DNA from 3 places in the Kitasatospora sp. NPDC004723 genome. Region 2 is predicted to be linked to each of the others. Evidence: riboswitches for the same ligand, from Rfam matches in the RefSeq annotation. Region 2 holds a riboswitch; each other region holds the start of a gene.

Region 1 (7,385 bases), on a different contig from region 2:
CCGGATGTGCGGTCGGTCGTGCCGGGGGTGTCGTTCCACGGTGGCGTCGACGCCGTAGACGTCCGCGATCATCGACGAGGTGAGCACGTCGGAGCCGGGCCCGTGGGCGACCAGCCGGCCGTCGAGCAGGACGGCGACCTCGTCGCAGTAGGCGGCGGCGAGTTCGAGGTCGTGCAGCGCGGCCACCGTGGTGATGCCCAGCCCGCGCACGGTGCCGAGGAAGGCGAGTTGGTGGCGCAGGTCGAGGTGGTTGGTGGGCTCGTCGAGCAGGAGCACCCCGGGCTCCTGCACCAGCGCCCGCGCGAGCTGGACCCGCTGGCGCTCGCCGCCCGACAATGTCGGCCAGGACCGGTCGAGCAGGTGGCCGACATCGGCCGCCGCGACGGCACCGGCGAACACCGCCCGCTCGTGGGCGTCGGCGGCGGCGTCCGCCGGCACGGGCCAGCGGCCGCGGTGCGGGGTGCGTCCGAGGTCGATGACCTGACGGGCCGACAGCGACAGCCGGGTGTCCGCCTGCTGCTCCATGAAGGCCACCTGGCGTGCTCGCCGGCGGGCCGTGAGCGCGTGGAGGTCCTCGCCGTCCAGGAGGACCCGTCCCGCGCTCGGCCGGGTCAGTCCGGAGACCGCGCGCAGCAAGGTGGTCTTCCCGGCGCCGTTGGGTCCGAGCAGACCGGTGACCCGGCCGGGGGCGAACGCGAGCGAGACCTCGTCGAGCAGCGTGGCTCCGCCGATGCGCACACGAAGTCCCTCCGCGCGCAGCCCGGCGGGCGTCGCCGTCACTGACCGCTCCCGTCGGCCCGCCCCTGGCGCCACAGCAGCCAGGCGAAGAAGGGCGCTCCGAGCCCGGCCGTGATGACGCCGACGGGGATCTCCCGGTCGGGGAGGACCGAGCGCGCCACGATGTCGCTGCCCACCAGGAGGGAAGCGCCCACCAGCGCCGACACGGGCAGCAGGAGGGCGTGGCGCGGGCCGCAGACGAGCCGGACCACGTGCGGTACGACCAGGCCGAGGAAGCCGATGACGCCGGTGCTGGCGACCAGGCACGCGGTCACCAGCGCGGCGGTGGCGACGAGGAGCCAGCGGGTGCGCTCGACGTGGACGCCGAGGGAGCGGGCGGCGGTCTCGCCGAAGGCGAAGGCGTCCAGGTCGCGGGCCGAGGAGGCCAGGACCGTGACACCCGCCAGCGCGACCGCGGTCAGGAAGACGGCGGTGGGCCACCGCACGCCGGCGACCGAGCCCAGCGTCCACTCCATGACACCGCGCGCCGCGTTGCGGTCCCCGAGGACCAGCACGACGAACGAGGTGTAGGCCCCGCACATCTGTCCCACGGCGATGCCGGCGAGCACGGTCCGGGTGGTCGGCAGCGACCGGGTGCGCGCGCCGGCCAGTGCCAGCACGACGACGGCGGCGATCAGGGCACCGGCGAAGGCCGCCGTCGCCACCGCGCCGGTGCCCACGGCGCCGGACACGCCGACGCCGAGCACGATCACGGTGACCGCGCCGGCGGCGGCTCCGTCCGAGATCCCGAGCAGGAAGGGATCGGCCAGGTCGTTGCCGGTCAGCGTCTGCAACACCGCGCCGCAGACCGCGAGGCCGGCGCCGGTGGCGGCCGCTCCCAGGACCCGGGGCAGCCGCAGCTGCCAGACGATCTGGTCGTCGAGCAGCGTCACCTGCGGGTCGCCCAGCCCGAGACGGCGCACCACGACATCGATCACCGTCCGGACCGGCTCGTGGTGCGAGCCCACGGCCAGGCCGAGGAGCACGGTGGTCAGCAGCAGGGCCGCGGCGACGGCCAGGGCCGCCGCCGCGCGGCCCGGACCGGCGGACCGTACGGCGCTGCGGGCTGCGGTGGTCATGAACCCGGGCGCAGCTCGGCCAGCCCCTCGGACACCCGGGCGGCGCCGTCGGCGAGCCGCACGCCGGGGGTCGACTCCGAGAACGGCACCACCACGAAGGCCTTGCGCTGCACGGCGGTGAGCCTGCTCAGCACCGGGTCGTTCTCCAGGTAGTCGATCTTGGACTGGGCCGTGTCCGAGTCGGCGTCCGCGAGCACGATGGCGTCCGGGTCCGCGGCGACGACCTTCTCCCAGCTCACGTTCTGCCAGCTGCCGGGCAGGTCGCCGAAGACGTTGCGGGCGCCCACGGCGTCGAGCACGAGCTGAGGTCCGCCGTGGCCGGCGCCGACGTAGGGCGTCTTGGTGTCGGAGTCGAACCAGAGGATCTTCAGGTCCTTGCCCGCGGCCGCCGCCGTGAACCGGGCCAGCTGCTGCTCCTGCTGGCGCTGGATCTCGGTGGCCCGCTCCGCGACGCCGAAGACCTTGGCGACGTCGTTCAGTTCGCCCCACATCGCCTGCCAGGTCGTCGGCGGCACCTGGCTCTTGTCCGAGCAGCCGAACGGGGACAGGTACGACGGGATGCCCTGGCCGCGCAGCTCCTCCCGGGTGCCCGCGACCTTGTCGGTGAACGCGCTGGAGTAGGAGGCGTACAGGAAGCCGGGACGGGCCGCGAGGAGCTTCTCCTTGGTCGGATAGCCCTTGGAGAGCACCGGAACGGAGTCGTAGGCCGCCTTCCACTTCTCCGGGACGGCGTCGTCGAGGTAGGCGGTGCCGGCCATGCGGGACTGCAGGCCGAGGGCCAGGGCCACCTCGGTGGCACCCTGGTTGAGCGTCACCAGCCGGTCGGGCGGAGCGCCGACCGTCACGGTGGTCCCGCAGTTGTCCACGCTGACCGGCTCGGCACTTCCGGTCGTCGCACTGGACGCGACGGGCGCGGGGGCGCCCGCGCAGGCGCTGAGCACGCCGGTGAACAGGACGGCCGCGACCGTCCGGCCGACACGCGTCGGGCCTGCGGGGCGTGCGGAACGCATGGATCGGAACGGGCGCGGCAGAGCGCTGGGCACGTGTTCTCCAAAACCCTCGTGGAACATGTCGCGCCGTGGCCGGTCTCCTGGCTTCCGCATCGACACACCGCAGCCGACCTTCCCGGGCGGCTCTTCCAGCCCGCCCAGTGGTCCTGACCGCTGGCAGAGCCGGTCAGCGAGGGCCGCGGTACTCCGCGGCAACAGTGGCGAGGGCCGCACCGGACTCAGACCGGTTTCCCGAACACCATGGCGATTGCAAGGTATCAGGCGTGGTCAGGTCGGTGCCGGCCGGCACCTGGCGCGACTGCCGCACTTCCTCGGTCGGTGGCGACCGGCGACGTCCCAGGACTGTGGGGAGTACGCCAACTTCGGCCCTATGGTAAAGAGATGACCTCATTCCGCGACAGGGAACGCCGCATGATGGGAGAGATCGACGATCTGGCGGCGGCGAAGCTTCCGCTCGAACAGTTCTTCCGGCAGCTCCTCACCGTCCTCGGGCCCGCTCTCGGATCCGAAGCGGGCTGCCTGCACGGGGCCGATCCGGTCACCGGCTTCCTGACCTCCACCGTTGCCGAGGGCCTGCAGCCGACCGCCTTCGAGCACGCCATCCGGTTGGAGATGTGGTCCGACGACACCACCCGGTTCGTCGACATCCGGGCCGCCGGCCGCGTCGTGGAGACCGTCCACCGCGCCACCGGTGGCCGCCCCGAACGCAGCGTGCGCTACCGGGAGCTGCTCGCCGAGTTCGGACTGGGCGACGAGCTGCGGATGAACTTCGACGTCGGCGGCGGGCGGTGGGGAGCCGCCGCCTTGATGCGCGAGGCCGGTTCGGCGCCCTTCGGCGCGCGCGAGCAGAGACTGGCCGAACGGGCCGCCCGGGCGGTGGCCGCCGCCCTTCGCGACTATGCGCTGCCCGCCGCGGGCGGCCCTGACGGACAGGACGTCCGAGCGGACCCGCAGGACGGACCGTACTGGCTCGGGGTCGCCGTCATCGGCCCCACCGGTCAGCTCACCTCCGCGGACTCCGGGGCCCGGCAGCTGTTCGAGGAACTCTCCGAGCCGCAGTACCGCCCCGCCGGAGTACCGACCGCGCTGGTCTACCTCTCGGAGCGGGCCCGCACCCACGTGCCCTCCGCGAACGCGGGCGCCCACGCCTGGGCCCGGCTGCGCCGTCCCAGCGGCCAGTGGCTCGCCGTCCGCGCCTCGCTGCTCGACCAGAGCCCGCGGGGCAGCGTCGCCCTGGTCGCCCAGCCCGCGAGCCCGGTCGACGTCATCCCGCTGTCCCTGCTGGCACACCGGTTCTCCCCCCGCGAGCAGGAGGTGGTGCTCCAGGCAGTACGGGGCCTGAGCACCAGGGACATAGCCCACCGGCTCTTCCTGAGCCCGGCCACCGTCCAGGACCACCTGAAGTCGGCCTTCACCAAGACCGGCGTCCGCAGCCGCCGCGAACTCGTCGCGCTCCTCGCGGCCCCGTACACCGCCGGACTCGGCCGTCCCCCGGCCTGACGCCCCCACCCGGCCGGTCCCGCCCCGGAACCCGGCACGCGCCCGGACAGCACGCGGGCCCCAGGTCACTGACCTGGGGCTTGGTCGTTGAGCGGTCCGCAGCAGGTCGTCCTCCTACCACAGGGAAGAGGCGTCGCGCCCCCTGCAAACCTGGGATGTCACCGGTCGCCGCCGGATGGGAGGGTCTGTCCCGGCGCCGCCCCTGCGACGGGGTCCGCCCCGCACCCATGACACCTTCCCGGCAGAGGAGTTCCTGCCCCGTGCCACGCGCCCCTCACCCCGGAGTCCCCGCCGGCCGACGAGACCCCCGCCCTGCCTCCCGTACCGCCGAGGAACCCCGAACGCCGGACGGCCCGGCCACCCGAGGGTGACCGGGCCGCTCGTACGGGAGCCCTCACGCCGTGCCCCGAGGGCTCCGGGCCGGCACCGGCACCGGCACCGTAGGCGGTACCGCCGGGCGGACTGCCCACCGCCCCGCCCGGCCGTCACCACCGCGCCGCCGTCAGTTCCAGGGGTTGGCCTGCTGGTCGTTGATGGCGGTCCAGAAGCGGGCGTTGGGGCTGATGTTGCCGTACGCCCAGAAGCTCCACCCGCCGACGTACTCCAGGTTCGGGCCGTAGCGGCCGTCGTGGAACTCGGCCTGGCGCCAGCCGATGCCGAAGGACGCCTGGCAGACGCTGTTCGCGGCGGCCTGGCTGTTCAGTCGCGAGCCCTTCACCGGCTGGCTGAGCGCGACGGTGCCGCCGGACCAGCCGCTGTAGAAGCCGATGCTGATGCCGTCCGGCGCCGGGCTGTCGTCCACGTTGATGCAGAGGACCGGCAGCGAGACGGACGGCAGGGTGTCGCCGTTGTACGGGTCGCTCGGCGTCGAGTGCTGGGGGCCGCCGACCTGGACGGTCCCGTCCGGGCCCGTCGCGAGCACCTGCCAGGTCATCCCCTTGTGGGTGGCCGGTCCGGCGGCCTGCGCGGTGCTCGCCGAGAGGGGTACGAGGGCCAGGCCGAGTGCGACGGCCAGGGCCGCGGCCTGCTTCATGCGCTTCATCCAACTGCTCCTTGAGTGTGGGGGAGCCGGCCCAGCGGGGCCGGTGGGAGAAGACTCCCAACCGGATGCACAAAGTCGACACGAGTCCGTCATGAAATGGTCACAAGCCTCGAAGGTGCCCGGGCGCCTCGACGTCGGCCAACCACGGGAGGGACACATGGAGTTCAAGATCCTGGGGCCACTGGAAGTGTGGGCCGACGACGGTCGGCGGACCCGGACGGAGGGCGCCAAGCAGGAGCGGATGCTCGGCACCCTGCTGCTGAACGCCGGGGCCGTCGTCCCGGTGGCCCGCCTGGTCGACGCGGTCTGGGACGACGAACCGCCGGCCACGGCCCACCGCCAGGTGCGGAACCTCGCCGGGCTGCTGCGGCGCAAGCTCGCCGCCGCGCACGACGGGTCGCCGGTGCTGCTCACCGACGGCCCCGGCTACCGGATCGCACCGGACGGCCACCAGGTGGACGCCCTGACCTTCGCCCACCGGGTGTCGGTGGCGCGCCGGCTGGCCGAGCGCGGCGAACCCGCCGCAGCCGTCCAGGAGTTCCGGTCGGCGCTCGGCCTGTGGCGCGGCCCGGTGCTGGACGGGCTGTCCGGCAGCCTGCTGGCGGCCGGCTCGGTGGCACTGAACGAACTGCGGCTCACCGCCTGGGAGAACTGCCTGGACCTGGAGGCCGAACTCGGCCGGCACCGGCAGACCGTCCCGGAGCTGACCGCGCTGGTCGCCGAACACCCGCTCCGGGACCGCTTCGTGACACAGCTCGTCCGGGCCCTGCACCGGGCGGGCCGACAGGCCGACGGGCTCGCCGCCTACCGCCGGTTCGCGCGACAGCTGGCCGACGAACTCGGCCTCGATCCCGGACCGGAACTCCAGGTGCTGCACCAGGAGTTGCTGAAGGGCGGGCCCGCCCCGGCGGTGCGCTCGCCCGGGACCCGGCAGCAGGTGCCCAGGCCCGCCCAACTGCCGCCCGCGCTGGCCACCTTCGTCGGACGGAGGGCGGAACTCGCCGTCCTGGACGGCCTCGCCGACCCGGCCGGCCCGGTCGTCGCCGCCGGCATCGGCGTGGTGACCGGCGGCGCCGGGACGGGCAAGACCGCCCTCGCCGTGCACTGGGCGCACCGGGTCCGCGAGCGCTTCCCCGACGGTCAGCTCCACCTCGACCTGCGCGGGTACGCCTTCGGCCCGCCGCTGGCCCCGTACGAGGCGCTGGCCCGCTTCCTTCGGGCCCTCGGCACCGACCGCGAGCAGATACCCGGCACCATCGACGAGTGCGCCGCCCTGTACCGGTCGCTGCTCGCCGACCGCAGGGTGCTGGTACTGCTCGACAACGCCCGCAACGCCGAGCAGGTCCGCCCGCTGCTGCCCGGTTCGGCGGGCTCGCTGGCCCTGGTGACCAGTCGGGACGGGCTGGCCGGGCTCACCGCCTGCGACGGCGCCCGGCGGCTGGTGCTCGACGTCCTGCCCCAGCCCGAAGCCGTCGAAGTGCTCGCCCGGATCACCGGCGTCGACCGCACCCGCGCCGAACCCCGCGCCGCCGCCGAACTCGCCGCCGCCTGCGGTCACCTGCCGCTCGCCCTCGGCATCGCCGCGGGCCGCCTCGCGGAACGACCCCACCGCACCCTGGTGGACCACGCCGCCGAACTGCGCGACGCGGAGGACCGTCTCACCGCGCTCCAGATCGACGGCGACGCCACCTCGGCCGTCCGGGCCGCCTTCGACCTCTCCTACCGCGCCCTGCGACCCACCGCCCAGCGGCTCTTCCGACTCCTGGGCCTGGCCCCCGGCAGCCGCATCAGCACGGCCGCGGCCGCCGCGCTCTCCGGCTCGGCCCCCGCCGCGACCGGGCCGGTGCTCGAACACCTCGCCGCCGCCCATCTGCTCAACCCCGCCGGCCCGGACCGCTACCGCCTGCACGACCTGCTGCGCTGCTACGCCGCCGAACGCGCCACCGCCGAAACCGGTCCCGCCGACCGCGCCGCCGC
Region 2 (7,385 bases):
GTGGCCATCTTCACCCGGGACGGCGACACCGCGCGCGACTTCACCCGCCGGGTGAACACCGGCATGGTCGGCGTCAACGTCCCCATCCCGGTGCCGGTCGCCTACCACACCTTCGGCGGCTGGAAGCGCTCCGGGTTCGGCGACCTCAACCAGCACGGCCCGGACTCGATCCGCTTCTACACCCGCACCCGCACGGTGACCTCGCGCTGGCCCTCCGGGGTCAAGGAGGGCGCCAGCTTCACCATCCCGACGATGGGCTGAGCGCCGTGCACGATCTCACCGACGAACAGCGAGCCGTCGCCCGGGCCGTCCGGGCCTTCGCCGACGAGCACCTCGCCCCGCACGCGGTGGAGTGGGACCAGGCCAAGCACTTCCCGGTGGACGTGCTGCGCAAGGCCGCGGACCTCGGTCTGGGCGGCGTCTACGCTCGCGAGGACACCGGGGGTTCCGAACTCACCCGCCTGGACGGGGTGGTGGCCTTCGAGGCGCTGGCCACGGGCTGCCCCTCGATCGCGGCCTACCTGTCGATCCACAACATGGTCGTCTGGATGGTCGACCGCTACGGCACCGACGGGCAGCGCTCGCGCCGGCTGCCCCCGCTCTGCTCGGCCGAGCACCTGGCCAGCTACTGCCTGACCGAGCCGGATGCCGGATCCGACGCGGCGGCGCTCAGCACCCGCGCGGTGCGCGAGGGCGACAACTGGGTGCTGGACGGCGTCAAGCAGTTCATCTCCGGCGCGGGAACCTCCCAGGTCTACCTGGTCATGGCCCGCACCGGCGGCCCGGGACCGCAGGGCATCTCGGCGTTCCTGGTGGACCGGGAGGACCCCGGGCTGTCGTTCGGCGGCAACGAGCGGAAGATGGGCTGGAACGCCCAGCCGACCCGGCAGGTGCTGCTGGACGGGGTGCGGCTGCCCGCCGACCGGCTGCTCGGCGCGGAGGGGGAGGGCTTCCGGATCGCGATGAGCGGGCTCAACGGCGGCCGGCTCGGCATCGCCGCCTGCTCGCTCGGCGGGGCCCAGAGCGCGCTGGAGCGGACCGTGGCCTTCCTCGCCGAGCGGGAGGCGTTCGGCACCCGACTGCTCCATGCCCAGGCGCTCCAGTTCCGGCTGGCCGACATGGCCACCGAACTGGAGGCCGCCCGGGCCCTGGTCCGGCGGGCCGCCGATGCCCTGGACCGCGGGGACGCCCGGGCGCCGCAGCTGTGCGCGATGGCCAAGCGCCACGCCACCGACACCGGCTTCGAGGTCGCCAACCAGGCGCTCCAACTCCACGGCGGCTACGGCTACCTGGCGGAGTACGGCATCGAGAAGATCGTCCGCGACCTGCGGGTGCACCAGATCCTGGAAGGGACCAACGAGATCATGCGCGTCATCGTCGCCCGCGGCCTGACCGGAGCCGCGTGATGAGCGACAGCACCACCGACGAGGTTCTGGTCCGGCGCGAGGGGCGGGCCGGGCTGATCGTCCTCAACCGCCCGTCAGCCCTCAACGCCCTCACCCACGCCATGGTGCGACGGATCGCCGCCGCCCTGGACGCGTGGGAGCACGACGACCGGGTCGCCACCGTCGTCATCACCGGTGCGGGCGAGCGGGCGTTCTGCGCCGGGGGCGACATCGTCGCCATCCACCGCGCCGCCACCGGCGGTGACGCGGCAGCCGTCGAGGACTTCTGGCGCGACGAGTACCGGCTCAACGCCCGGATCGCCCGCTACCCCAAGCCCTACGTGGCGATGATGAACGGCATCGTGATGGGCGGCGGGGTCGGCGTCTCCGCCCACGGCAGCGTCCGGATCGTCACCGAGAGCACCCGGGTCGCGATGCCGGAGGCCGGCATCGGCTTCGTCCCCGACGTCGGCGGCACCTACCTGCTCGCCCTCGCGCCCGGCGAACTCGGCACCCACCTGGCCCTCACGGCGGGGTCGGCCGGCGCCGGTGACGCCCTGCTCTGCGGCCTCGCCGACCACTTCGTCCCCGCCGAGCGGCTGCCCGCCCTGCTCGACGACCTCGCCGGGGCGCCCGTCCACGACGCCCTCACCCGCCATGTCGCACCCGCTCCGCCCGCCCCGCTCGCGGGCCGGCGCGCCTGGATCGACCACTGCTACGCGGCGGACACCGTCGAGGAGATCCTCGCCCGGCTCGGCGACAGCGGCGAGCCGGAGGCGAAGAAGGCCGCCGACCGGATCACCGCCAACTCGCCCACCGCGGTGAAGGCGACCCTGGCGGCCCTGCGCCGCGCCCGGTCGCTCGGCCCGCTGGAGGCCGTCCTCGACCAGGAGTACCGCACCTCCTGCGCCGCGCTCCGCGCACCGGACCTCGCCGAGGGGATCCGGGCCCAGGTGATCGACAAGGACCGCGCGCCGCACTGGAGCCCCGCCACGCTGGAAGCCGTCGAAACCGCCACCGTGGAGAGCTGGTTCGCCCCGCTGGGCGACCGCGAACTCGGCCTCGCCGACCTCACCCCCCTGGAGCGCTGGTGACCCACCGCATCGCCTTCGTCGGACTCGGCAACATGGGCGGCCCGATGGCCGCGAACCTCGTCAGGGCAGGTCACACCGTCACCGGATACGACCTGGTACCGGAAGCCCTCGACCGGGCGGCCGGGCACGGCGTCCGGATCGCCGCCACGGCAGCCGAGGCCGCCGCGGACGCGGAGGTGGTGCTCACCATGCTGCCGAGCGGTCGCCATGTCCTGGAAACCTACCGGGAGTTGGTCACCGCGAAGCGGGACGCGCTGTTCGTCGACTGCTCGACCATCGCCGTCGGGGACGCGCGCGTCGCTGCGGACCTGGCCCGGAGCGCCGGACACCGGGCTGTCGACGCCCCGGTGTCCGGGGGCGTGCCCGGTGCCGAGGCCGCGAGCCTGACCTTCATGGTCGGTGCCGACGACACCGACTTCGCCGCGGTGGAACCGGTGCTCACGGCGATGGGTCGCAAGGTCGTGCACTGCGGCGCCTCCGGCGCCGGGCAGGCTGCGAAGATCTGCAACAACCTGATCCTCGGGATCTCGATGATCGCGGTCAGCGAGGCGTTCGTGCTCGGGGAGAGCCTCGGGCTCGGCCACCAGGCGCTGTACGACGTCGCCTCCACCGCCTCCGGCCAGTGCTGGGCCCTCACCAGCAACTGCCCCGTCCCGGGCCCGGTGCCCGCCAGCCCCGCCAACCGCGACTACGCGGCCGGATTTGCCGCCGCCCTGATGGCCAAGGACCTCGGCCTCGCCGCCGACGCCGCCACCGCGCACGCCGTGCCTGTGGAACTCGCCAGTAGGGCCGCGGAGCTGTACTCGGACTTCGCCGCCGGCGAGGGCGCGGGTCTGGACTTCTCGGCGATCATCACCACTCTCAGGGAGAAGCACGCGTGAGCGACTACGAAACGATCCGGGTGGAGCGCAAGGGTCGGGTCGGGATGATTACGCTCGCCCGCCCGGAGGCACTGAACGCGCTCAACACCAGGCTGATGAACGAAGTCATCGCTGCGGCACGGGACTTCGGCCGCGACCCGGGGGTCGGCTGCCTGCTGATCACCGGATCCGAGAAGGCCTTTGCGGCCGGCGCGGACATCAAGGAGATGCGGTCGCTGGAGTTCGTCGACGCCTACCTCGGCGACTGGTTCGCCGCCTGGGACGAGCTCGGCCGTCTCCGCAAGCCGGTCGTCGCCGCCGTCGCGGGCTACGCACTGGGCGGCGGCTGCGAACTGGCGATGCTCTGCGACATCTTGCTCGCCGCCGACACCGCGAAGTTCGGCCAGCCGGAGATCAAGCTCGGCGTCATCCCGGGCATCGGCGGCTCGCAGCGCCTCACCCGGGCGGTCGGCAAGGCGAAGGCGATGGAGCTGTGCCTCACCGGCCGGATGATGGGCGCCGAGGAGGCCGAACGGGCCGGCCTGGTCTCCCGCGTCGTCCCGGCGGGCGAGCTGCTCGCCGAAGCGCTGGCGACGGCGGAGAAGGTCGCCGCGATGTCCGCCCCGGCGGCGATCATGATGAAGGAGAGCGTCAACCGCGCCTTCGAGACCACCCTCGCCGAGGGCGTCCGCTTCGAACGCCGGCTCTTCCACGCCACGTTCGCCACCGCCGACCAGGAGGAGGGCATGGCGGCCTTCGCCGAGAAGCGCCCGGCGGTCTTCAACCACCGCTGACGCCCGCCGTGGTGCGGCGCCCGGTAGAGGGGCGCCGCACCACGGTCGTGGGACGTCCGGGACCGGTCCGGTTTTTCCCGGAGGTCGGTCGTCGACGACCTGACGGGTCCTCCCGCGATTGGTCGTACTGGGCTCTTGACCCTCGTTTCACGCCTCGTCATGATGGTCCGTCATGTTCCGACTCCGCCGTCGGGGGAAGCCGGTCCGAATCCGGCGCTGACCCGCAACGGTAGGCCGTCGACCCCGTGTCGGCGGCGAGCCCGAGTACCCGTCGGCGGAGATGTGTCGTCCACTCCTCCCGTCGTGGTCTGCGGGCCGGAGCTCCGAGGGCTGCCCCAGCACGCGCCGACGCTCCCTCCGGGCCCCTGCGTCCAGGCCCGGAAAGGAACCTCGTGACCACGCTCCGCCGGACCCTCGGACTCCTCGCGATACCGGCCATCGCCTTTGCCACTGCCCTTCCGGCGGTCGCCGCACCGGTCGGGGCGGACTCGCCCACGATCCGTCCGGACGCCGCCGCAGCTGGATGGCTGGCCCGCCAGCTCGTCGACGGCGACCACTTCGAGTCCGTCTTCGACGGCACCGCCTACCCCGACCAGGGCCTCACCATCGACGCCGTCCTGGCCTTCGCGGCCTCCCGCAGCGCGGACACCGCCGCCGCCAAGGCGACCGCCTGGCTTTCGCAGTCGGCCGTCCTCGCCGGCTACCTCGGCGACGGCACCACCGAGGCCTACGCGGGCGCCACCGCCAAGCTGCTGCTCGCCGCGGAGGTGCGCGGCGCGGACCCGACCGCGTTCGGCGGCGTCGACCTGCCCGCCCGGCTGCGCTCGCTCCAGGCCCCGAGCGGCCGCTTCTCCGACCGCTCCCAGTGGGGCGACTACAGCAATGCCTTCGGCCAGTCGCTCGCCCTGATCGCCTTGCACCGCACCCCCGGTGGCGCCCCGGCCGCCGCCGTCGACTTCCTGGCCGGCAGCCAGTGCGCGGACGGTGGCTTCCCGGTCTCCTTCGGCCAGGCCGCCTGCACGAGCGACACGGACGCCACCGCCCTCGCCGTCCAGGCGCTCGCCGCCACCGGCCGCGCGGCCAAGGCGGCCGCCGGGCTCGGCTGGCTGACCGCCCACCAGAACGCCGACGGCGGCTTCTCAGCCGCCGGGTCCACCACGTCCAACGCCAACTCCACCGGTCTCGCGACCCAGGCGCTGCTCTCCAACGCCCGCTTCGGCGCCGGTCTCAAGGGCTGGAGCCGCCTGGTCACGTTCCAGCAGCGCTGCGACGCCGACCCGGCCGTGCGCGGCGCGGTCGCCTACGACGCCTCCGGCTTCAACTCTGGCAACGCCGCCCGGGCGACCGGCCAGGCCGTCCTCGGCCTGGCCGGCACCCCGCTGGCCACCCTCTCCGCCGCCGGGGCGCGCCCGGACGCGCCCACCCTGGCCTGCGCCGCGCCCGCCACCCCCTGACCACCCGCGACCGCACGAGGAGAGACCTGATGACCGAGCACCTGACCCGCCGCACCCTCGGCTCGCTCGCCGCCGTCGCAGCGCTGACCGTGAGCCTCCTCGGCGCCGGCGCCGTGCACGCTCCCGAGGCCCGGGCTGCCGCCTGCACCGGCACCACCGGCGTCACCGTCGTGGTCGACTTCACCGCCGTCGGCGGCGGCATCCAGACCGGCTGCGCGCCCGGCGACCCGGCCAGCGGCCTCGCCGCGCTCACCGGCGCCGGCTTCTCGTACACCTTCCACCCGCGCTACCCCGGCTTCGTCTGCACCATCAACGCCCTGCCGACGACCTGCACCAACCCCACCGGCAGCGCGTACTGGTCGTACTGGCACGCCCAGCACGGCGGACCCTGGTCGTACAGCAGCCTCGGCGCCGGCAGCTACAACCCGGCCCCCGGCGATGTCGAGGGCTGGGCCTTCGGCGCGGGTGCACAGCCGGGTATCACGGCGCCCTGACACCCGTTCGCACAGCCGGTGCCCCGGTCCTCCGCGACGGAGACCGGGGCACCGGCGGTTCCAGGGGTGGTCAGGCCGTCCGGCGCGGCCGGTCCCGGATCAGCTGCCGAAGCGCAGCGAGACGGTGTCGCCCACGTGGACGGTGGTGGCCCGGGTGGCGGCGGTGGCGGTGGCGCCGTCCAGGCTGACCTTCCAGGTGGAGGAGCCGCTGTTGGCGGTGCCGTTGAGCGCGGTGATCGTCCCGCCGCCGGTGGCGGGGGTGACGGCGGTGACGCAACCGCCCGGGGTGGCGGTGGCGGCCGCGTCGAGGACGTCGCCGAGCGTCGCGGTGGTGCCGGTCGGGTTGACGGTGACGGCGCAGACCTTGAGCGCGCCGGTGCCGTCGTCGACGACCAGGGCGAGCCTGGCGGCGGTGCCGGAGGTGAACGCGGTGGTGGCCGACCAGGTCGGCTCGCCGGCGGTGGCCGGTGCGGGCGGGGCGGCGGTGAAGCCGGCGCCGGCGACGGCGCGCAGGCCGTCGACGGAGGCGTAGGGGGAGGGGGTGGTGTCGGTGGGCTGGTACTTGAAGCCGCCGCCGGGCTTGAACTGCTGGGAGATCAGGAAGTCGATCGGGGTCTTGCCGGTGCCGCTGGTGAAGTCGGCGCCCTGGGGGTTGATGCCGCAGGCGTTCAGGCCGGAGACGGCCCAGCCGTTGGAGTCGGTGTTGACGCCCCACATGGCGTTGAACGCCCCGGAAGCCAGCAGCTTGCCCTTGAGGAAGTTCTTGGCGGCGACGACCGCCGGGTCGGTGTTGGGGACGCCGCCGACGCACAGGGAAGCCATCGCGGCCCCGGTCATGTCGATGTCGCTGCCCGTACCGAGCTCGGTGGGGTCACCGGCGGCCTTGGTGTAGTTCCAGCCACCGTCCGTGTGCTGGTTGGCCCGCACGGCCGTGACGGAGGCGTCCAACAGGGCCTGCGGGACGCGCTGGGAACCGCTCTGGGTCCTGGCGCCGCCGAGGGCGAGGAGACCGAAGACGGTGCCGTTGAAGTTGGCGGACGGGCCCCAGTAACCGGGTTCGGCGGTCTGCCAGTACGAGACCGCGTCGGCGATCAGGTTGCGGCCCGGGCCGACGCGGGCCGGGTCGATGCCGGCGGCGTAGGCGTTCAGGATGCCCCGCTGGTAGTCGGTGGCGACCGGCGAGGTGCCCGGCCAGCCGGCGGCCGCGAGCTGGTTGCGGTAGACGAGGCGGGCGTTCTTGGTGACGTCGCCGCCGGGAGTCACGTCGGCCGCCGCCGTGCCGGCCGCGGCCAGCGCGCTGAAGG
Region 3 (7,385 bases), on a different contig from region 2:
CGTCCAGCGGCCATGATCCCCCGCGACAAAGGTCTTCGATGCCCATCAGCCCGTCCCCTCACACCTCCGTCACGGACCGCGATGCCCTCGCAGCCACGACGGCCGGTCGGCGACCCCGCGTGACCATCGCGCGCGGAGCCACCCCCTGGTTCGTCCCCACCCTCGCCACGGCCGCCGTGACCACCGCCCTCACCCGGCGCAGTGGCAAGTGGGCCCTGGCGGCGGTACCCGCCTGTGCGCTCGGCGCCGGCATGCTGTGGTTCTTCCGCGACCCCGAGCGTGAGATCGGCACGGGCAGAGTGATCTCCCCCGCCGACGGCGTGGTCCAGAGCATCGACGCGTGGCCGGACGGCCGGACCCGCGTGGCGATCTTCATGAGCCCGCTGAACGTCCACGTCAACCGGGCCCCGCTGCCCGGAACCGTGGCCTCCGTCGAGCACGTGCCCGGTGGCTTCGTGCCCGCGTTCAACAAGGACAGCGACCAGAACGAGCGGGTCGTCTGGCACTTCGACACCGAGCTCGGCGACATCGAGATGGTGCAGATCGCGGGCGCCGTGGCGCGCCGCATCGTGCCGTACGTGGACGCCGGTACCAAGGTCGAGCAGGGCGAGCGGATCGGTCTGATCCGGTTCGGGTCCCGGGTCGACACCTACCTGCCGGCCGGCGTCGAGGTCGGCGTCGAGGTCGGCCAGAAGACCACCGCCGGGGTGACGCGCCTTGACCGTGACTGATCCTGAGACGATCGTCGGCCTGGACGACGAGGAGACGGCCCTGCGCCGCCGCCGCTGGGCCCGCGACCGCGAGCTGCGCCAGCCGCGCTCGCCGCAGCACCTGTCGACCGCCGACTTCCTGACCCTGGGGAACGCCGTCTGCGGCTTCCTGGCGATCTACTCGATCACCACCGGGGTGCTCGTCCCGCACATCACCAACCCGGACGCCGCGCCGGACAAGCACAGCGCCGCCACCGCGGTGACGCTGCTGCTGATCGGCTCGATGTGCGACCTGTTCGACGGGCTGGTGGCGCGCAAGCTGCGCTCCTCCGCGCTCGGGGCCGAGCTCGACAACCTGGCCGACCTGATCAGCTTCGGCATCGCGCCGGCCTACTTCGTCGCGGTCTGGGGCATGGTCTCGCCCGGCTCCAACAGCCGGCTGTCGGCGCTGATCGCGCTGACCGTGCTGCTCGCGGTGGTGCTGCGGCTCGCCCGCTTCTCCGCCGTCAAGATGCGACCCGGGGTGTTCCAGGGCATGCCCTGCCCGATGGGCGCCATGACGGTGATCGCCATCGTGCTGCTCGACCCGCCGTTCCTGCCCGGTCTGCTCGCCATCTTCGGCGCGGCGTACCTGATGGTCAGCCGGATCGAGTACCCGAAGCCGCAGGGCCTGCTGGCCACCGCGACGCTCTGCTGGATCGTGGTCTCGATCGGCTGCCTGGCGGCCTGGGCGACCGGCCTGCCGGGCGGCGACAACCTGATGCACATCGGCGCGTTCGCGCAGATCGCACTCGCCGCGATGGCGCCGCTGCTGGTGATCCGCCGCAAGGTGGGCCAGAAGGTCGGCGACGTCCGGGCCCGCCGCGCGGAGTCGCGGATCGGCTGACGGTCCCCCTTGGGCATGCGTAAGGGCCCGGCTCCCCTCGGGGAGCCGGGCCCTTACGCGTGTCCGGGACTCGGGGGCGCTACGCGCCGCCGCGGTGGACGCTGAAGGCCGAGCGGCGGGCCGCGCGGGCCACCCCCGGGTCCGGGTGGACGCCGGAGACCGCGGTCAGCACCGAGGCCGCCCGCGGGTGCCCGGACTGCCGGGCCCGGGCGAACAGCCGCACCGGGTCGCCGGCCGAGGCGCCCTCGACGTGGCCGACGAGCAGGTCCGTCTCCCCGTGGTCGAGCACGGCCGCGGCGGTGTCCACCCAGAGCCAGGCGGCGTCCTCCGCGCCCAGCACATCGGCCGGGGAGACCCCCTCGTCCGAGCGCTCGGCCAGCCAGAGCAGCGCGTAGGGGCGCAGCACCGGCTCGTCGACGGCGGCCCGGACGGCCTGCTCGGCGGTCACGCCGGCCACCCGCAGCGCCTCGAAGGCCAGGCCGCGCACCAGGGCGTCCTCACCCTGCGCGGCCTCCAGCAGCTCGGCCACCGCCCGGTCGGCCGGGCGGGCGGCCAGCCAGGCCCGGTACTCGGCGCGGGCCGGGCCCGGCGAGTAGTCGGCGCAGGCGCTCAGCAGCGCCAGCGCGCTCTGCTCGATGTGGCCGGCGGCGGTCTGCGCGACGGTGCAGATCTCCTCCAGCTTGGCCCGCACCGCCCAGTGCCCGAGCGGGGAGAGCTCGGCCGCGTTGTCCCGGCGGACCAGCGCGCCGACGGCGGCCAGGCCGTCCAGCATCCAGTCCAGGACGGCGGCGACGTCGGCCGGCGAGGCCGGGGTGTCGATCTGCGGCTCGCGGCAGGTGCCGCGCACGGCGGAGACGGCGGAGGCCGCGTGCGGGACGGGCGAGAGGCCGAAGGTGCCCTCGCCGCCGCCGACCCGGCGCTCGTCCAGGCCGCGCCGCAGCAGTTCCAGCAGCTCGGCGTCGGCCACCGGGCCGTCCACCAGATGGAGGAAGGAGAGCAGCTGCGGCGCCTGGTCGACGGCCTGCCCGGCGAGCACCGCGAAGACGCCGCGCAGGGCGGCGGGCGGGACCGGGGCGAGCAGCGTCCAGGCGTCGAACAGCGCCGACCAGCCGCGGACCACCGCCTCGTCGTCGTGCTCCCAGGCGTGCAGGCGCCAGCCGGGGCCGGCGCCGCCGTCCCGGGCCTCGACCAGGCCGACCAGCAGGGCCTGGCCCCACGCCTTGGCAGCGGCGCCCACCGTCATGGCGAGCGCGCGGCCGGCGGCGCGGGCGTCGTCGGGCAGCAGTTCGCCGCGCTTGTCGACCTCGTCGAGATCGCCGGCCCAGCGGGCGATCCGGACGGCGTCGACCAGCATGCGGCGGGCCAGCGGAGCGAGTTCGGCGGGGGCGGGGAAGCCCTCCGGAACGGGGACCCGGCCACGGCCGGGTGCGGGGGCGGGGCCTCGTCGGCGGGGTACGCCCGGGGCCCCCGGCCTGGCGCCGGCGGTGCGGTGGGCCGTTCCGGGGAGACGGGTCACCGTCGCACCGGTACCGATCGTCGGCGGGAGCGGGGCATCACGGTCGCGCGGATTCCGAGACGTCACGTCGAGCAGTCTTCCCCTTGTACCGGCCATCTGTCACATCCGGTTGTCCGCGGGGGGCGGACGGGGGGCGCGGGGGCTCGACAAGATCGGGCAACAGAGGCCAAACCGGCTGGCTTGATCTATGTGGCGGGTTCATGCCACACGGAACGGGTGCGCCTCGGAATCCACCCGCGAGGGGGGGCGGAAGCGCGTCAGCAGAACGGCGTGAGCCAGCGGCGGAGGGTCTCGGCGTAACGGTCCGGGTCGGTGTTCCACAGCGCGGCGTGGTCGCCGCCGGGGAAGGCCTGGAGGTTGACCACGTCCGGGCGGCGGTGGGCGAGGCGCTCGGCCGCGGCGAACGGGGCCACCGGGTCGTCGGGGCCGTGCAGCACCAGGGTGGGCACCCGCAGGTCGGCACCCTCCGCCAGGCGGGCGAAGTCGGCCAGATCCACGCCGGTGCGGCCCTCGGCCGCGAGCGCGCCGAGTTCGGCCGCCGCGCCCCGGAAGCCGGCCCGGGCGGCGTCCCGGCGGGCGGTGGCCGGCCAGTCCAGCACCGGCGAGTCCAGGACGAGGCTGCTGATCGAGGGGGCGAGGTCCGAGCGGGCCGCGGTGTGCAGGACCATCGTGGCGCCGAGCGACCAGCCGTAGAGGACGACCCGGCCCGCGCCGGCGTCCAGGGCGGTGCGCACCGCCGCCTCGACGTCCCGCCACTCGGTCTCGCCGAAGTGGCCGAGGCCGTCCGGGGAGGCGGGCGCGCCGGCGTCGCCGCGGTAGGTGACGGCGAGCACGGGCAGGCCCAGGCGTCGCAGCTCGGACAGGACGGGCAGGGTCTGCGCGCGGTCGGCGCCGGGGCCGTGCACCAGGACCACCCAAGTGCCGCGCTTGCCGTCCAGCCGCCAGGCGGGCATCGCGCCGAGCTCGCCCTCGACGGCGGTCTCGGCGAACGGCAGGCCGAGCGCCTGCCCCGGGTCGCCGAGGTGGACCCGGGGGGTGAAGCGGACCTCGGTGCCGGGGGTGAGGGTGCCGCGGTCGGCGCGCACCAGGCGGCGGGTGACGCCCTGCCCGTCGCGGTGCAGGACCTCCTCGACGACCGCGTGGCCGTCCTCGCCCCACTCGACCGCCCAGCGGCCGGGACGCTCGCTCACGGGGGTGCGGGTGAAGGTGGCCTCGCCGGCGCCGAGACCGCGGACGAGCACCGGGCCGCTGCGGGCGCGGGCCTCCTCGGCCGGGCGGACCATCCGCTCGGACGCCCGGCGGCCGATCACCAGCACGGCGGCCCCGGTGCCGACGGCGGCGGCCGCCACGGTGGCCGCGATTCCCCAACGCATACTCGCTCCCCGGTGCTCGGTGTCTGGCTCGGTGGTCGTGTCTGGCTCGGTGGTCCGGCTCGGCGTCCGGTCCGCTGTCCGGACCGCTGCCCGGACCCACCCCTCAGTCCACCCGCGCGGGCGCAGGGAAGCCAGTAGGACACGGCCGTACGGGTTGTTCCGGGAGGAAAATCACACTGGCATGACGGGGGCGCCCGAGGTGTGACCAACACCCGCCGCGACCTCGGTTGACTCCCGGTTCGGGCCCGTGATGGGATCCTTCAGCCAATACGGAGGCATGCAGAGGAAGCCGGTGCGAGTCCGGCGCGGTCCCGCCACTGTCACCGGGGAGCACGACCGGAACACGCCACGGCGGGCCGTCAGAAGCCGCTGGAAGGCCCGGGGTGTGCGTTCGACCCGGAAGCCAGGAGACTCTCGCCCCCGGTTCGTCGATCCAGGGCGCGGACCCTGAGTGAGGACACGCACGCGATGCTGCGCCCTGCCGTGCGCCCGCTGTGCCGGGCCACCGTGTTCGGCGCCGGCGCCGTCGCCGGCTTCCTGGCCGACGCCCGCTTCGGCGACCCGCGCCGCGGCCACCCGGTGGCCGGCTTCGGTTCCGCCGCCGGCCGGCTGGAACGCCGGCTCTGGCGCGACCACCGCGCCGCCGGAGCCGCCTTCACCGCCGTCGCCGTGGGCACCGTCGCGGCCGGCGCGCTCGCCGCCGACCGGCTGCTGGCCCACCGTCCGCTCGGCCGGGCCGCCCTCGCCGCCGCCGCGACCTGGACGGTGCTCGGCGGCACCTCGCTGACCCGGGAGGCCCGCACCATCGGCCGTTCGCTGGCGGCCGGCGACCTGACGGCGGCCCGGGAGCGGCTGCCGCACCTGTGCGGGCGCGACCCGAGCGCGCTGGACGGGCCGCAGCTGGCCCGCGCGGTCGTCGAGTCGGTGGCCGAGAACACCGCCGACGCCGTGGTCAACGCCCTGGTCTGGGGCGGTCTCGCGGGCACCCCGGGCCTGCTGGCGTTCCGCGCGGTGAACACCCTGGACGCGATGGTCGGTCACCGCTCGCCCCGCTACGCCCGGTTCGGCTGGGCCTCGGCACGGCTGGACGACGTGGCCGGCTGGCCCGGCGCGCGGCTGACCGCGCTGCTGGCGGTGGCCGCCGCCCCCGAACCGCGCACCGCCTGGCGGGTCTGGCGGCGCGACGGCTCGGCGCACCCCAGCCCGAACGCCGGCCAGGCCGAGTCGGCCTTCGCCGGCGCGGTGGGCGTACGCCTCGGCGGCACGCTCCGGTACGGCGAGAGGGTCGAGCACCGTCCCGTGCTGGGCCGGGAGCTGCGCCCCGTCGGGGTGGACGACATCGAGCGGGCCTGCGTGCTCTCCCGACGGGTGGGCGCGCTGGCCCTGGGTACGACGGTCGCCGGGCACGTGCTGCTCCGGGCGGCCCTGGACGGGATGCGGAGGGGCAGGGCATGAGCAAGGCACTGCTGGTCGCCGGGACGACCTCGGACGCCGGCAAGAGCGTGGTCACCGCGGGCATCTGCCGCTGGCTGGCCCGGCAGGGAGTCGCGGTCGCGCCGTTCAAGGCGCAGAACATGTCGCTGAACTCCTTCGTCACCGCGGACGGCGCCGAGATCGGCCGCGCCCAGGCGATGCAGGCCCAGGCGGCCCGGGTCGAGCCGGAGGCGGCGATGAACCCGGTGCTGCTCAAGCCCGGCGCCGACGGCCGCAGCCAGGTGGTCCTGCTGGGCCGTCCGGTCGCCGAGGTCGGCGCGCTGGACTACCGCGAGCGCAAGCCGGTGCTGCTGGAACGCGCCCTGGAGTGCCTGGCGGACCTGCGCGCCCGCTTCGACGTGGTGGTCTGCGAGGGCGCGGGCTCGCCCGCCGAGATCAACCTGCGCGACCGCGACATCGCCAACATGGGCCTGGCCACCGCCGCCGGGCTGCCGGTCGTCGTGGTCGGCGACATCGACCGCGGCGGCGTGTTCGCCGCGATGTACGGGACGCTGGCGCTGCTGTCGGCGGAGGACCAGCGGCACGTGGCGGGCTGGTTCGTCAACAAGTTCCGCGGCGACGCGCGGCTGCTCGCCCCCGGGCTGGAGATGCTGCGCGAGCTGACCGGCCGTCCGGTGCTCGGCACCCTGCCGATGCTGCCGGACCTGTGGCTGGACGCCGAGGACTCGCTCGACCTGTCCACCGTCGTCGACCGGACCGCCGCGCGCGGCCCGCTCGGCGCGGACGTGCTGCGGGTGGCCGTGCTGCGCTTCCCCCGGCTGTCCAACTTCACCGACCTGGACGCGCTCGCCCAGGAGCCCGGCGTACTGGTCCGCTGGGCCACCCGGCCGGAGGAGCTGGCCGACGCCGACCTCGTCGTGCTGCCCGGCACCCGGTCCACCGTCGCCGACCTCGGCTGGCTGCGCGAGCGCGGCCTCGAACCGGTGCTCAAGGCGCGGGCGGCGGCCGGGCGGCCGCTGCTCGGCGTCTGCGGCGGCTACCAGATGCTGGCGCGCTCGATCGTGGACGAGGTCGAGTCGAAGGCGGGCGCGGTGGACGGCCTCGGGCTGCTGCCGACGCGGGTGCGGTTCGGCGCGGAGAAGGTGCTCGGCCGGCCGGTCGGCGAGGCGTACGGGGAGCGGGTCGAGGGCTACGAGATCCATCACGGCGTCGTCGCGGTGGACGGCGGGGAGCCGTTCATCTCCGATGGCCACGGACACGGCCTGGACGGCTGCCGGGTGGGCCAGGTGTGGGGAACCACCTGGCACGGCGCGCTGGAGAACGACGGCTTCCGGCGGGCGCTGCTGCGCGACGTCGCGCAGGCCGCCGGCCGGGCCTTCGTCCCCGCGCCGGACACCTCGTTCGCCGACGCGCGGGAGGCCCGGCTGGACCGGCTGGGCGAGCTGATCGAGGAGCACGCGGACACC

The links. Region 2 has a riboswitch for cobalamin ahead of ABZW10_RS04050 (prenyltransferase/squalene oxidase repeat-containing protein). Riboswitches for the same ligand answer to the same signal wherever they lie in the genome.
Region 1: another riboswitch for cobalamin. It lies ahead of ABZW10_RS07285 (ABC transporter substrate-binding protein); the one in region 2 lies ahead of ABZW10_RS04050 (prenyltransferase/squalene oxidase repeat-containing protein).
Region 3: another riboswitch for cobalamin. It lies ahead of ABZW10_RS33320 (cobalamin biosynthesis protein); the one in region 2 lies ahead of ABZW10_RS04050 (prenyltransferase/squalene oxidase repeat-containing protein).

The regions. Positions count from the first base shown of each region.
Region 1 is NZ_JBEXJT010000004.1:164,907-172,291, reverse strand. It holds gene ABZW10_RS07295 (ABC transporter ATP-binding protein) at 1-780, opposite strand, end outside; gene ABZW10_RS07290 (iron chelate uptake ABC transporter family permease subunit) at 777-1,856, opposite strand; gene ABZW10_RS07285 (ABC transporter substrate-binding protein) at 1,853-2,866, opposite strand; cobalamin riboswitch at 2,919-3,124, opposite strand; gene ABZW10_RS07280 (helix-turn-helix transcriptional regulator) at 3,248-4,366, shown strand; gene ABZW10_RS07275 (hypothetical protein) at 4,869-5,408, opposite strand; gene ABZW10_RS07270 (BTAD domain-containing putative transcriptional regulator) at 5,566-7,385, shown strand, end outside.
Region 2 is NZ_JBEXJT010000002.1:218,609-225,993, forward strand. It holds gene ABZW10_RS04025 (CoA-acylating methylmalonate-semialdehyde dehydrogenase) at 1-261, shown strand, start outside; gene ABZW10_RS04030 (acyl-CoA dehydrogenase family protein) at 258-1,406, shown strand; gene ABZW10_RS04035 (enoyl-CoA hydratase/isomerase family protein) at 1,406-2,479, shown strand; gene mmsB (3-hydroxyisobutyrate dehydrogenase) at 2,476-3,360, shown strand; gene ABZW10_RS04045 (enoyl-CoA hydratase) at 3,405-4,133, shown strand; cobalamin riboswitch at 4,280-4,424, shown strand; gene ABZW10_RS04050 (prenyltransferase/squalene oxidase repeat-containing protein) at 4,526-5,587, shown strand; gene ABZW10_RS04055 (flagellar hook-length control protein FliK) at 5,617-6,081, shown strand; gene ABZW10_RS04060 (hypothetical protein) at 6,181-7,385, opposite strand, start outside.
Region 3 is NZ_JBEXJT010000053.1:31,182-38,566, forward strand. It holds gene ABZW10_RS33300 (phosphatidylserine decarboxylase) at 39-731, shown strand; gene ABZW10_RS33305 (CDP-alcohol phosphatidyltransferase family protein) at 772-1,596, shown strand; gene ABZW10_RS33310 (hypothetical protein) at 1,676-2,950, opposite strand; gene ABZW10_RS33315 (alpha/beta fold hydrolase) at 3,370-4,485, opposite strand; cobalamin riboswitch at 4,708-4,920, shown strand; gene ABZW10_RS33320 (cobalamin biosynthesis protein) at 4,954-5,940, shown strand; gene ABZW10_RS33325 (cobyric acid synthase) at 5,937-7,385, shown strand, end outside.